DNA from 2 places in the Streptomyces asoensis genome. Region 2 is predicted to be linked to the other one. Evidence: riboswitches for the same ligand, from Rfam matches in the RefSeq annotation. Region 2 holds a riboswitch; the other holds the start of a gene.
The links. A riboswitch is a leader RNA that binds a small molecule or an ion and turns the genes downstream of it on or off. The one in region 2 is predicted to bind cobalamin.
Positions count from the first base shown of each region.

Region 1 (7,144 bases), 6.6 Mb from region 2:
TGCGCAGGACGTCCGGAGCGGCGGGGCCGGTGTGACGGCCACGGGTCTGCCACACCGTGGAGGGCGTCGTGGGCGGAACGGTCGCGGAGATGTGGGTGAGTCCATTCGTGAGGGCGGTGACGACGTGGCGACGACGTACGAAGGCCAGTATCGCTCGCCGCGGGGGGTGCGCGATCAAGCGGGTCGGTGGCGCGGGCACCCGGAAGCGCCCCGCCGGGATGCGCCTTCCCCGGCACGACACAGGTCACGCGTCCGGATCCGGCCCGCGAGCCGACGGTCCGTGCGGGGGGTGTGCGCCACTCGTACGGGGTGTGCGCCGTTCACCACGGCCGGCGCCCTCGCACTCATGGGCCCGCCGGCCTCCGGGACCCGAGAATCGGACCCGGTGGACAGGGCTCGCCCACCATCCGCGTCGGGGCGGGCCCTGTCCGCGTGCCCGGTGTGCCACCCACACCGGATGCTCGGTGACCGACCGGCCTCCCGTCTCCACGAGACCGGGGCTTCCTCCGCGAGCACGGCATGGAGAAGATCGTCCATGACCTGTGCGTCCAGCGGATCCTGGAAGGAAGCAACGAGATCATGCGCGTCAACGTGGCCCGCGGCCTGACGGAGGCATCCGGATGAACGACATCGAGGACCCCGTCCTGCTGCACACCACCGGCCGAGCCGCCCACATCACGCTCAACCGACCGAGGGCCATCAACGCCCTGAACCACACGATGGTGCGCCGCATCGACGGCGCGCTGACGCTCTGGGAGCGCGACCCGGCCGTCGAGACCGTCGTCATCTCCGGCGCGGGGGAGCGCGGCCTGTGCGCGGGCGGCGACATCCGCGCCGTCCACGACGACGCCCGCGACGACGACGGCACCGCCTCGGCCGCCTTCTGGCGCGACGAGTACCACCTCAACGCCCGCATCGCCCGCTACCCCAAGCCCTACGTCGCCCTGATGGACGGCATCGTCATGGGAGGCGGTGTCGGCGTCTCCGCGCACGGCAGCGTCCGGGTCGTCACCGAGCGGTCGAGGATCGCGATGCCCGAGACCGGCATCGGCTTCGTGCCGGACGTCGGCGGCACCCACCTGCTCGCCCGCGCCCCGGGTGAACTGGGCACCCATCTCGCCCTGACGGGTGCGCAGATCGGCGCCGCGGACGCCGTGTTGTGCGGGCTCGCCGACCACTACGTACCGTCCGTGTCGCTCCGGCAGTTCATCGACGACCTCGCCGACCTGCCCGTACGGGAAGCCCTGGACCGTCATGAACAGCCCTTGCCGGCGGGCGGGTTGGCCGGCCACCGGGAGTGGATCGACACCTGTTGCGCGGTCGACACCGTCGAGGAGATCGTCCAACGGCTGTTCGCCCACGGCGACCCGACGGCGAAGGAGACCGCGGAGACCCTGCTGGCCAGGTCGCCCACCGCGCTCAAGGTCACCCTGGCCGCCCTGCGCCGTGCCCGGCGGCTCGGCTCGCTGGAACGGGTGTTGGAACAGGAGTACCGCGTCTCCTGCGCGGCCCTGACCACGCCCGACCTGGTCGAGGGCATCCGCGCCCAGGTCGTCGACAAGGACCGCGACCCGCGTTGGTCGCCGGCCACCCTCGCCGAGGTCACAACGGCCGACGTGGAGCGCTTCTTCGCCCCGCTCGGCGCGCGCGAACTCGGTCTCGCCTGACCCGACACCACCCGCGCAGACCCGCTGGAGAGCAGGACCGCCGTGGTGATCTGGGCCACCTGGCCGTGGCGAGCGGAATCACGCCAGGTGGGGCGGTATTGGCCAGGGGCCCGACACGCGGTACCGTCGCTCTGATATCGACGACGGCGAGACGGAAGCCGGTGAGAACCCGGCACGGTCGCGCCACTGTGGACGGTGTACCCCGAAGGGGCACACACCGCGAGTCAGACCCGTGGCCGTCGTCATGTGCACCACCGAGATGGGACGCGAACTCCCAGAGGAGGTCCTGCCATGGCGCAGCATGTCGCCCAGCCGACTACCACCACGCCTGTCGTACCCGCCAAGTTGCCGCTGAAGGACATCGCCCCCTGGGCGGTCTTCTTCGGCGTCCTGATGCTGGTCCTGCTGTACTTCGTCGGCGCGGAGCAGGGCGCGACAGCCGTCGTCTCCGGCGAGGACGTTCACGAGTGGGTGCACGACGCCCGCCACCTGCTCGGCTTCCCCTGCCACTGACCCGAGGGGAACCCCAGCACACTCATGAACTCCGCAACGGTAAGAAACCTGCTCGTGCGGGGCATGCTCGCCGGCCTCGGTGCCGGCGTGCTCGCCCTGATCGTCGCCTACTTCCTCGGTGAGCCGAACGTCGACAGCGCGATCGGCTTCGAGGAGTCCCACGCGGCGGGCCACGAGCACCACGAGGTGGAACTCGTCTCCCGCAGCCTCCAGTCCACCGCCGGCCTCGCCACCGGCGTGCTGATCTACGGGGTGGCCTTCGGCGGCATCGCCGCCCTCGCCTTCTGCTTCGCCCTCGGCCGCGTCGGCCGCTTCACCCCGCGGGCCACGGCACTTCTGCTGTCGGGGACCGCCCTGCTCGCCGTGTACGTCGTGCCGTTCCTGAAGTACCCGGCGAACCCTCCCGCGGTCGGCGACGGCGACACCATCGGCAAGCGCACCACGCTGTACTTCCTGATGATGGTGCTCAGCGTGCTGCTCGCGGTCGCCGCGGTGATCCTGGGCAAGCGGCTCGCGCCGAGGCTGGGCACCTGGAACGCCACCGTCGTCGCCGTCCTCGGCTTCGTGCTCGCCATCGGGCTGGCCTACGGGTTCCTGCCGACGGTCAACGAGGTGCCGAGCGACTTCCCGGCCGCACTGCTGTGGCGGTTCCGCCTGTCCGCCCTCGCCATGCAGGTCACGCTCTGGGCAGGCTTCGGCCTCGTCTTCGGCGAACTGGCCGAACGGCTGCTGCACCCCAAGCCCGCCACGGTGTCCGCGGGCACGCCGGTGGCCGCCTCACAGTGAGCTGACCGGCACGACGACCCGACGAGAGGGCCCGCGGAACCATCCGGGGGCCCCTCTCGCGTTCGTGGGCCGACGCCGGATCGGCAGTCGGCGAAGATGGTGCGATGGACATCCAACCGGCCCTCAGTACACGGCAGATGCCCGCAGGACTCGTTGCGCTCGCTCTCGGTGGTTTCGGGATCGGCCTGACCGAGTTCGTGATCGCGGGGCTGCTCCCGCAAGTCGGCCGGAGTCTCGCGGTGTCCGAGGCCGCGGCGGGTTGGCTGATCTCCGGGTACGCCCTGACGGTCGCGGTCGGCGCGATCGTGGTGACCGCCGCTACGGCCGGGCTGCCCCGCAAGGCGGTTCTCACCGGGTTGGTGGCGCTGTTCGTCGTCGGCAACCTGCTGTCCGCCGTCGCACCGAACTACCCGCTGATGATGCTCGGACGCGTGGTCGCGGCGCTGTGCCACGGCACGTTCTTCGGCATCGGCTCGCTCGTCGCACGGCGGATGGCCGCCCCCGAGCGGGCGTCACGGGCGGTGGCAGTGATGTTCGCCGGGCTGACGGTCGCGAACGTGCTGGGCGTACCGTTCGGCGCCCTGGTCGGCGAACGCTGGGGCTGGCGCGCCACGTTCTGGGCGATCACCGGCATAGGCGTCGTCGCCGCAGTCGCCATCGCCGTGCTGGTACCGGGCTGGGCCGGCGCCGCGGACCGGCCGCCTCCCTCCGAGGGTTCCGGCCCGGCCACCGGTCGGGCGGACGAGCTGCGCAGCCAACTTCGTGCCTTCCGGTCGACACAGGTCTGGCTGACCCTTGCCGCCACCGCGCTCGGCTACGGCGGGATGTTCGGCGCGTTCAGCTATCTCGCGTACACCTTCACCCGGGTCACCGGCTTCTCCAGCACGGATGTCGCCTGGCTGCTCGTCGTGTACGGCAGCGGCCTCGTGGTCGGCAACATCGTCGGGGGACGAGCCGCCGACCGCAATCGCGACCTCACTCTGATCGCTTCCCTGGCCGGTCTCGCCGTCACGCTCACCGGGTTCGGGCTGCTGGCCGCCGACCCCGCCGCGTCGGTGGTCCTGGTTTTCCTGACGGGGCTGTTCGGGTTCGCGAGCGTCCCCGGCATGATCACCCGCGTCACCGACCACGCCCGCGGGGTGCCGCTCGCCGCAGGCGCCAACGTGTCCGCGTCCAACATCGGCAACGCCCTGGGCGCCTGGCTCGGCGGCTTCGCCATCAGCGCCGGCCTCGGCTACCGGGCTCCGCTGTACGTCGGCGCCGCCATCGTCCTGAGCGGGCTCGCCGTGATGATCGTCGCCGCATGTCGACCGGACCGGTCGGAGACCGACGACACCACCGACCTCCGGCTCGGCCAGGACCGGGCGTCCGCGGGCTGAGGGCCTCGCCGCGCCACCGTCTCGGTTCGACGGCTTCTCGCCTGCGGTGAGGCCCACCTCCGCCTGGAACCCGAGGGCCTGGCCGCCCTTACGATCGAGTCTGCTGCCATGGCCCGCGTTTCCGCTCGCGGGCACCGACCGAATCCCCGGGGAGGGACTGTGATCGCCGTCGTCGGCGCCGGACTCATGGGCGCGGCCACCGCCTGGCAACTGGCCCGCAGGGGCCACGAGGTCACGCTCGTCGACGCGTACGACGTCGGCCACCGGCACGGAAGTTCGCACGGCAGCTCGCGGATCTTCCGGCGGGCGTACGCCGACCCCTTCTACGTACGGCTGACCGGACAGGCGTACGAGCAGTGGCGGGAGCTGGAGGACGACAGCTCGACTCCCTTGCTGCGCACGACCGGTGGGCTCGACATGGGCGAGGACCACGACCCGAAGGAGATCGCCGATCTCCTCGGTGCGGCCGGAGTACCCCACGAACTCCTCGGCCCGGAAGCCGCCGCGGAGCGCTGGCCGTACATCCGCATCACCGGTCCGGTGCTCTACCACCCGGACGCGGGCGTGGTCGACGCCGACCGGACCGTAGGCGCCTGCGTACGGCGGGCGATCGAACACGGAGCGCAGACGATCATCGGCACCCGCGTCACCGGCATCGACGTCCGGGGGCGCGAGAAGGTGCGCCTGCGCACCGACGACGGCCGCGAGATCGTCGCCGACACGGTGGTGATCGCGGCCGGCGCCTGGCTGCCCGATCTCGAACTGCCTCTCGCCCTGCCGCCGTTGGCGGTGACCCAGCAGCAGGTCTTCCACTTCCGGCAGCGGGACCCGTCCGTCGGGTGGCCGACCCTGATCTGGGACGGGGCGCTGCACCTCTACGGCCTGCCGTCCGGAAGCGACGGGGGCCCGCTCCCCGCGGTCAAGGTCGCCGAGCACGACCGCGGAACCCCGGCCACCGCCCGCACCCGCAGCGGGGTCGTCGACCCGTCGTCGCGGACGCGGGTGAGCGGCTTCGTGCGCGACCGCCTCCCGGGCCTCGAGCCCGATCCGGTCGCCGAGGCGACCTGCCTCTACACCACCACCCCGGACGAGGACTTCGTCCTGGACCGCCACGGCCCCTTCGTCATCGTCTCCCCGTGCTCCGGACACGGCGCGAAGTTCGCGCCGCTCATCGGCGCGATGGCCGCCGACCTCGCCACCGGCCGCGCCGAGCCGCATCCCCGCTTCCGCCTGGGACGCCACTGAGCCTCTTCGGTCAGCCGGGGACGGTGACCAGCACCCGGCCGCGCCCGCCCGCGTCCACCCGGTCGTGAGCCTCGGCGATGTCCGCCAGCGGGAAGCGGTCGCCGATGTCGACGGTGAGCGCACCGGCCGCGGCCGCCGCGGTCAGATCGCGGGCGGCCTGCCGCTTCGCCGCGGCGGGGAAGTCGTCGCTGCCGAGCAGGCGCAGGGTGACGTTGTTGAACAGCAGGGGCCAGAACGGCAGTTCGGTGCGGTCGGCGTGGGTTCCGTAGGCGGCGATGACGGCATCGAGCGCGGTGACCGCGTTGTCCAGGTCCGCGTTGGCCGACAGGGACACCTCGACGACGCGGTGCACACCGTCGGGCGCGTGGGCGCGGATCGCCGCCGCGGGGTCGCCGGAGTCCAGGGCGACGGCGTGCGGGACGACGGCCGGGTCGACCCGGTCCAGGTCACCGCCGCGCCGTACGGTGCCGATGACGGTGGCGCCGCCCCAGCGGGCGAGCTGGGCGGCCGGCGATCCGACGCCGCCGAGCACTCCGTGCACCAGCACGATCTTCCCGTCGACCGGCCCGTCGGCGAATACGGCGCGGTGCGCGGTGATACCGGGGATGCCCAGACTCGCGCCCAGTTCGTCGCCGAGGTGGTCGGGCAGCGGGACGGCCTGCTGATCGGGTACGACGGTGTACTGGGCGGCGGTTCCGAAGGCCCGGTAGGACTGGGCGCCGTACACCCACACCCGCTGACCCACGCGGCGGGCCTCGACTCCGCTCCCGACAGCGTCGACCACACCGGCGGCGTCACTGTGCGGGATCACGCGGGGGTAGGGCATCGAGGAGCCGAGCCAGCCACGCCGCTTCTTGGTGTCTCCGGGATTGATCCCGGAGACGGTCACGCGGACGCGGACCTCGCCGGGGCCGGGCCGGGGGTCGGGCAACTCGCCTACGTGCAGGACGTCGGCGGCCGGTCCCTGTCCGTCGTACCAGGACGCGATCATGCGGCATCTCCCGTAGTCGTGCGGGCGGTGGGTTCGTCGGCTTCGCCGGGGGCGGGGTCGTTCTCGAGCGGCTCCTCGCCGAGGACCTCGCGGAGCCAGGCGCGCTCGGCGCGGCTGACGGCGCGGGCGGTGAGCAGTACGCCGCGACGGTACGGATCGTCGACCTCCTCGGCGCGCAGCGGTCTCCCGCCGTCGTAGAAGAAGCCGGCCGGTTCCTCCAGGAAGGCGAGGCGGCGGCGCAGCACGGCGTGCTGTTCCGACACGTCGGGGAGCTTGGAGAGGAAGGCCAGGAGGGCGAAGAACCGGGTGAAGTCGGTGATCTCGTGGTCTGCCGGTGTACGCAGGCGCTCCAGCATGTCGGTGTGTCCGGCCTCGGTCAGGCTGAGCACGAAGCGGGCGGCGCCGGCCCGAGGATCCGCTTGACGCACCAGGAGTCCCGCCCTGGCGAGCCGGTTGATCGCCGGGTAGAGGCTGCCGTCGCTGACGGGGCGCGTGTAGCCGATCAGCTGGGAGACCTTGCGGCGCAGCTCATGACCCGGCAGAGGGCCTTCGGCGAGGAAGCC
Region 1 covers NZ_CP049838.1:9,140,529-9,147,672, forward strand. Annotated here, with positions in the region: gene G9272_RS40610 (hypothetical protein) at 1-55, opposite strand, end outside; partial or broken gene G9272_RS45615 (acyl-CoA dehydrogenase family protein) at 438-624, shown strand; gene G9272_RS40620 (enoyl-CoA hydratase/isomerase family protein) at 621-1,667, shown strand; cobalamin riboswitch at 1,769-1,923, shown strand; gene G9272_RS40625 (CbtB domain-containing protein) at 1,959-2,180, shown strand; gene G9272_RS40630 (CbtA family protein) at 2,205-2,966, shown strand; gene G9272_RS40635 (MFS transporter) at 3,104-4,345, shown strand; gene G9272_RS40640 (FAD-dependent oxidoreductase) at 4,505-5,590, shown strand; gene G9272_RS40645 (NADPH:quinone reductase) at 5,601-6,581, opposite strand; gene G9272_RS40650 (PadR family transcriptional regulator) at 6,578-7,144, opposite strand, start outside.
Region 1: it holds a riboswitch for cobalamin, as region 2 does, so the genes downstream of both, G9272_RS40625 (CbtB domain-containing protein) here and G9272_RS11470 (cobalamin biosynthesis protein) in region 2, are expected to answer to the same signal.

Region 2 (7,144 bases):
TGCGCAGGCTCGCCAAAGACCGGTGACCGTACGGCGCTTGACCCCGGTCCCGGCGCCGCGACGGAAGACCGCTCCGACCCCTTCGCACAGACACCCGGATGCCCTCCCCAGTTCATCTTCCGTTCACCCAGATTGCTTACGGTCAACGCGCCAATGACTTCGAACGATTGCCTGGGTAAATGGAAAACTTCTCGCTGATCCTCGCGATTGTGGTAGTAACCGCACTCGCGTTCGATTTCACGAACGGTTTCCACGACACCGCCAACGCGATGGCCACCACCATCTCGACCGGTGCACTCAAGCCCAAGGTTGCGGTGGCCATGTCCGCCGCGCTGAACCTTGTGGGAGCTTTCCTCTCGGTGGAGGTCGCCAACACGATCTCCAAGGGTCTCGTCGACGAGACCGGCATCCGTCCCGAGGTCATCTTCGCCGCCCTGGTCGGCGCGATCCTCTGGAACCTGCTGACCTGGCTGGTGGGCCTGCCCTCCAGTTCCTCGCACGCCCTGATGGGCGGTCTGATCGGCGCCACCATCGCCTCGGCCGGCATGGGCGCGGTGCACGGTGACGCCCTGGTCACCAAGGTGCTGATCCCGGCGATCGCGGCACCGATCGTCGCGGGCGTCGCGGCGATGCTCGCGACCCGCCTGTCCTACACCCTCGGCAAGAAGGCCGACGGCAAGGCGGCGGCCAAGGGCTACCGCGCGGGCCAGATCGCCTCGGCCGGCCTGGTCTCCCTCGCCCACGGCACCAACGACGCGCAGAAGACGATGGGCATCATCACCCTGGCCCTGGTGGCCGGCGGTGCCGTGGCCCCCGACTCCGACCCGCCCACCTGGGTCATCCTCTCCGCCGGCCTGGCCATCGCGCTCGGCACCTACCTCGGCGGCTGGCGCATCATCCGCACCATGGGCAAGGGTCTGACCGACCTCCAGCCGCAGCAGGGCTTCGCCGCCCAGACCAGCGCGGCCACGGTCATCCTGGCCTCCTCGCACCTCGGCTTCTCCCTCTCCACCACCCACTCGGTCTCCGGTGCGGTGATGGGCGCGGGACTGGGCCGCAAGGGCGGTGTGGTCCGCTGGTCGACGGCGACCCGGATGTTCGTCGCCTGGGGCCTGACGCTCCCGGCCGCCGCCCTGGTGGGCGCGCTCGCCGAGTCCGTCACCGGCCTGGGCGACTGGGGCACGGCCCTCGTCGCGGTCTTCCTGATCGCCTCCAGCGCGGCCATCTGGAAGATCTCCCGGCGCGAGGTCGTCGACGCCTCGAACGTCAACGAGCCCGAGGAGCCGGCGGGCGTCGTCACGGCGGCGATCGCCGCCGTCACCCCGCCGCCCGCGGGCACCCTGGCCGAGGACCTCACGGACCTGACGGCCACGATCCCCGCCCCGGCCGCGGAGCCGGCGACCCCCGCCGCTCCCCCGGCCGCGACCGTCTGAGCCCGCGCACCCGGTACGAAGGAAGAGAAGCAGCATGAAGATCGACTGGGCAGCCCTGGGTTCCGTCTTCGGCGTCAGCCTCGTGGTCACCGTAGGCCTCGTCGCCCTGTTCACCCTCGGCGTCATGGGCCTGTCGCGGCAGGAACGCGCGTCGGCGCAGGGCGACTCGGCCACCCTCGCGGTGACCGGCGCGTACGCGTGCTTCGCGGCCTGTGCGGCGGCGGTGGCGTACGGGATCTCACTGATCGTCGCCTGACGCACCATCCGAACACCCCAGGGGTGCGGGACGGAACACCGTCCCGCACCCCTTGTCGTTCGCGGCCCCGTCGCCCGGCCCTGTGTGGGGTTCTGCACACTCCAGCCTCGCAGGTCAACAGCAAGTTGACGGCTCTTGCGGGCCGTGGTGGACTGCCCGAGCCATGTACGGCGGCAGAAGAGGAAGCCGGTGCGAATCCGGCGCGGTCCCGCCACTGTCACCGGGGTAGAAACCCCCGGGAGCCAGGAACTCTCGCCGCCGGTCTCGTCGAACCAGGGCGTGGACACCCTGAGTGAGGACATATCGCCATGCTCGCTCGGCCGTTGAGGTACAACACCAGGTCGCTTCCCGACCCCACGGCCGGCTGAGCCGATGCGTGCCGATCGCCTCTACGCGTACGGCGCCGCCACCGGCCTTCTGGGCGACCTGCTGCTCGGCGATCCGCGCCGAGGGCATCCCGTCGCCGCGTTCGGGCGGGCCGCCGGTGCCGTCGAACGGCTGCTGTGGCGGGACCACCGGGGACGCGGTGCCCTGCACGCCGTCGTGTGCGCCGGCGGGGCCGTGGCCCTGGGGGCCGTCGCCGAGCAGGCCGTACGCCGTTCCCCCGCCGCTACCGTCGCTCTCGTCTCCGCCGCCACCTGGGCCGTCGTCGGGGGCAGTTCCCTGGTCCGTGAGGCCCGGGCCGTCGGGCGGGCGCTCGACGCGGGGGACGTCGAGGCCGCCCGGGAGCGGCTGCCGCATCTGTGCGGGCGGGATCCGCAGGCGCTGGACGCCGACGGGATCGCCCGGGCGGTCGTGGAGTCCGTCGCCGAGAACACCTCCGACGCCGTCGTGGGGGCGCTGGTGTGGGGCGCCGTGGGCGGGGTGCCGGGCCTGGTCGGGTTCCGGGCCGTCAACACCCTGGACGCCATGGTCGGTCACCGGTCGCCGAGGTATCTGCGCTACGGCTGGGCCGCCGCCCGGCTCGACGACGTCGCCGGATGGCCGGGAGCCCGGCTGACCGCCGTGCTCGCCGCCGTCGCGGGGGACGATCCGCGGGGCGCCGTACGGGCCTGGCGGGCCGACGCCCACCGGCATCCGAGCCCCAACGCCGGGCCGGTGGAGGCGTCCTTCGCGGGCGCCCTCGGGGTGCGGCTGGGCGGGACCCTGTCGTACGGCGGGCGGGTCGAGCAACGGCCCGTGCTGAACGGCGCGGCCGGGCGGCCCGTCGTCGCGCGGGACATCGAACGTGCCGCGCGGCTCTCCCGCCGCGTCGGTCTGCTCGCGCTCGGCGTCACGGTCGCCGCGCGCCTCGTCGCCACGAGCGTCGTCGCGAGGAGTCAGAGGAACCAGGGAAACCAGGGGAACCAGCTGAAGGGGCGTACGACATGAGCGGGGGTCTCCTCGTCGCCGGCACCACCTCCGACGCCGGTAAGAGCGTCGTCACGGCCGGGATCTGCCGGTGGCTGGTGCGGCAGGGGGTGAAGGTCGCGCCCTTCAAGGCGCAGAACATGTCCCTCAACTCGTTCGTGACGACGGAGGGCGCCGAGATCGGGCGGGCCCAGGCCATGCAGGCCCAGGCCTGCCGGGTGGAGCCGACCGCGCTGATGAACCCCGTGCTGCTCAAGCCGGGCGGTGAGCAGAGCAGTCAGGTCGTGCTCCTCGGCAAGCCGGTGGGCGAGATGAGCGCCCGTGGGTATCACGGGGGGCGGCAGCAGAAACTCCTCGGAACCGTTCTCGACTGCCTCGCCGAGTTGCGGGGCACGTATGACGCGGTGATCTGTGAGGGGGCGGGCAGTCCGGCCGAGATCAATCTGCGGCGGACCGACATCGTGAACATGGGGATCGCGCGGGGCGCGCGGCTGCCCGTGCTCGTGGTCGGCGACATCGACCGCGGGGGCGTCTTCGCCTCCTTCTTCGGCACCGTCGCCCTGCTCTCGCCCGAGGACCAGGAGCTGGTCGCCGGGTTCCTGGTCAACAAGTTCCGGGGAGACGTCTCCCTGCTGGAGCCGGGCCTGGACATGCTGCACGGGCTCACCGGGCGGCGGACGTACGGCGTGCTGCCGTTCCGGCACGGGCTCGGGATCGACGAGGAGGACGGGCTGCGGGTCTCGCTGCGCGGGACCGTGCGGGAGTCGAACACCGCCCCGCCCGTCGGCGAGGACGTGCTGCGGGTCGCCGTCTGCGCCGTCCCGCTCATGTCCAACTTCACGGACGTGGACGCGCTGGCCGCCGAACCCGGCGTCGTCGTGCGGTTCGTGGACCGGCCGGAGGAACTGGCCGACGCCGACCTGGTGGTGATTCCGGGGACCCGGGGGACCGTGCGCGCCCTGGAGTGGCTCCGCGAGCGGGGATTGGCCGAGGCCATCCTCCGCAGGGCCGCCGAGCAGCGGCCCGTCCTCGGCATCTGCGGTGGCTTCCAGCTCCTCGGCGAGCACATCGAGGACGAGGTCGAGAGCCGGCTCGGACAGGTGGAGGGCCTCGGAGTCCTCCCGGTCCGGGTGCGGTTCGCCCGCGAGAAGACCCTCACCCGGCCGGTGGGCGAAGCCCTCGGCGAGCGGGTCGAGGGGTACGAGATCCATCACGGGGTCGCCGATGTCCAGGGGGGCGAGGCGTTCATCTCCGATGACGACGGACACAGCCTGGACGGCTGCCGGGTCGGACAGACCTGGGGCACGCACTGGCACGGCTCACTGGAGTCCGACGGATTCCGGCGGGCCTTCCTGCGCGAGGTGGCGGCCGCCGCGGGCCGTCGTTTCGTGCCCGCCGCCGACACCTCGTTCGCCGGGCTGCGCGAGGAGCAGCTCGACCGGCTCGGCGACCTGATCGAACAGCACGCGGACACCGACGCGCTCTGGCGGCTCATCGAGTCGGGCGCGCCGCAAGGACTGCCTTTCATTCCACCGGGAGCGCCCGCATGAGCACAGTGTTGTTGTTGTCGACCGCCGACACCGATCTGCTGGCGGCCCGGGCCGCTTCCGGCGCCGCGTACCGGATCGGCAACCCCACCCGGGTGGACGTCGCCGGGGAACTCCCCGCGCTCCTCGACGGCGCCGACATCGCGGTCGTCCGGCTGCTCGGCGGCAAGCGTGCCTGGGAGGACGGGCTCGCCGCGCTCAAGGCGTCCGGCGTGCCCACCGTGCTGCTGGGCGGCGAGACCGTGCCCGACGCGGAGCTGATGGCCGAGTCGTCCGTGCCCGCCGGTGTGGTGGCGGAGGCGCTGCGGTATCTCGTCGAGGGCGGGCCGGCCAACCTGACCGAGCTGGCCCGGTTCCTCTCCGACACCGTGCTGCTGACCGGTGAGGGTTTCGTCGAGCCGCAGAAGATGCCCGAGTACGGCGTCCATGGCGAGCGTGCCTTCGTCGAGGGGCGGCCGACCATCGGGGTGCTCTTCTACCGGGCGCACGAACTGAGCGGCAACACCGCCTTCGTGGACACGCTGTGCGACGCCGTCGAGGCACGCGGTGCCAACGCCCTCCCCGTGTACTGCGGTTCGCTGCGCGGGGCGGACCCGGGGCTGTACGAGATCCTCGGGCGGACCGACACCCTCGTCGCCACCGTCCTCGCCGCCGGCGGCGCGCACGCCTCGCAGGCCTCGGCGGGCGGGGACGAGGAGGCCTGGGACATCGGCGCGCTCGCCGAGCTCGACGTCCCCGTGCTGCAAGGGCTGTGCCTCACCTCGTCGAAGGCCGCCTGGGACGAGTCCGACGCCGCCCTGTCCCCCATGGACGCGGCGATGCAGGTCGCCATCCCGGAGTTCGACGGGCGGATCATCACGGTCCCCTTCTCCTTCAAGGAGCAGGGCCCGGACGACGTGCCGGTGTACATCGCCGATCCCGAGCGGGCCGGACGCGTCGCCGGAATCGCCGTACGGCACGCCCGGTTGCGGTACAAGCCGAACAGCGAGAAGAAGCTCGCGCTCGTCTTCACCGCCTACCCGACCAAGCACTCGCGGGTCGGCAACGCGGTCGGCCTCGACACCCCCGCGTCGGCCATCCGGGTCCTGGACGCGCTGCGGGACGCCGGATACGGGGTCCAGGGGCATCCGGACAACGGCGACGAGCTGATCCACCGGCTCATCAACGCCGGTGGCCACGACGTCGAATGGCTCACCGAGGAGCAGCTGGCCGCCGCGCCCGCCCGGGTCCCGCTGGCCGACTACCGGGCGTGGTTCGACAAGCTCGACCCCGGGCTGCGCGACGGCATGCTTCAGGCGTGGGGCGAGCCGCCGGGTTCGCTGTACGTCGACGGGGACGACGTCGTGCTGGCCTCCCTCCAGTTCGGGAACGTCGTCGTGATGATCCAGCCGCCGCGCGGCTTCGGCGAGAACCCGATCGCGATCTACCACGACCCCGACATGCCGCCGTCGCACCACTACATGGCGGCCTACCGGTGGCTGGAGAACAGTTTCGGCGCCGACGCCGTCGTGCACATGGGCAAGCACGGCACGATGGAGTGGCTGCCGGGCAAGGGGCTCGGGCTGAGCGGGGGCTGTGCCCCGGACGCCGTCCTCGGGGATCTGCCGCTCGTCTACCCGTTCATCGTCAACGACCCCGGCGAGGGCACCCAGGCCAAGCGGCGCGGGCACGCCACCGTCGTCGACCATCTCGTGCCGCCGATGGCACGCGCCGACACCTACGGCGACCTGGCCAAGCTGGAGCAGCTCCTCGACGAGTACGCGCTCGTCTCCGACCTGGATCCGACGAAGGCGCCGGCTGTGCGCGCGCAGATCTGGACGCTGGTCAAGGCGGCCGAGCTGCACCACGACCTGCACGTCGACGACCAGCCGGACGACGACGCGTTCGACGAGTTCGTCATGCACATCGACGGCTATCTGTGCGAGATCAAGGACGTGCAGATCAGGGACGGGCTGCACATCCTCGGCGGCGGCCCGGTCGGCGAGGCGCGGGTGAACCTCGTACTGGCCGTGCTGCGCGCCTCGCAGGTGTGGGGCGGACAGGCGAACGCGCTGCCCGGGCTGCGGGCCGCGCTGGCCACGCACTTCGGGCTGGTCGAGAAGGAGCTGCTCGCCGAGCCGGGTGCGCCCGTGAAGGTGCCGGTCGAGCTGACGGATCTCGTCGAGGGCCCCTCCCGTACCGGCGCCGACGCCATCGACCTGCTGGAGCAGCTGTGCCGGCGGATCGCGGAGGGCGCGGAGGAGCGCGGATGGGCGGTCGACGGGAGCCGGGCGCTCGTCCGTGAGGTCCTGGGCACCGAACTCCCGGACGCCGTCGCGGTGCTGGAGTTCGCGTGCACGGAGGTCGTACCGCGGCTGGAGCGGACCACCGACGAGATCGGGCACATCCTCAAGGCGCTGGACGGCGGTTACGTCCCGGCCGGTCCGTCGGGCTCTCCGACGCGGGGGCTGGTCAACGTCCTGCCGACCGGGCGGAACTTCTACTCGGTCGACCCCAAGGCCATTCCCTCCAGGCTGAGTTGGGAGGTCGGGCAGGCTCTCGCCGACTCCCTCGTGCAG
Region 2 covers NZ_CP049838.1:2,564,959-2,572,102, forward strand. Annotated here, with positions in the region: gene G9272_RS11455 (lysozyme) at 1-26, shown strand, start outside; gene G9272_RS11460 (inorganic phosphate transporter) at 180-1,433, shown strand; gene G9272_RS11465 (hypothetical protein) at 1,468-1,689, shown strand; cobalamin riboswitch at 1,821-1,960, shown strand; gene G9272_RS11470 (cobalamin biosynthesis protein) at 2,062-3,060, shown strand; gene G9272_RS11475 (cobyric acid synthase) at 3,057-4,589, shown strand; gene cobN (cobaltochelatase subunit CobN) at 4,586-7,144, shown strand, end outside.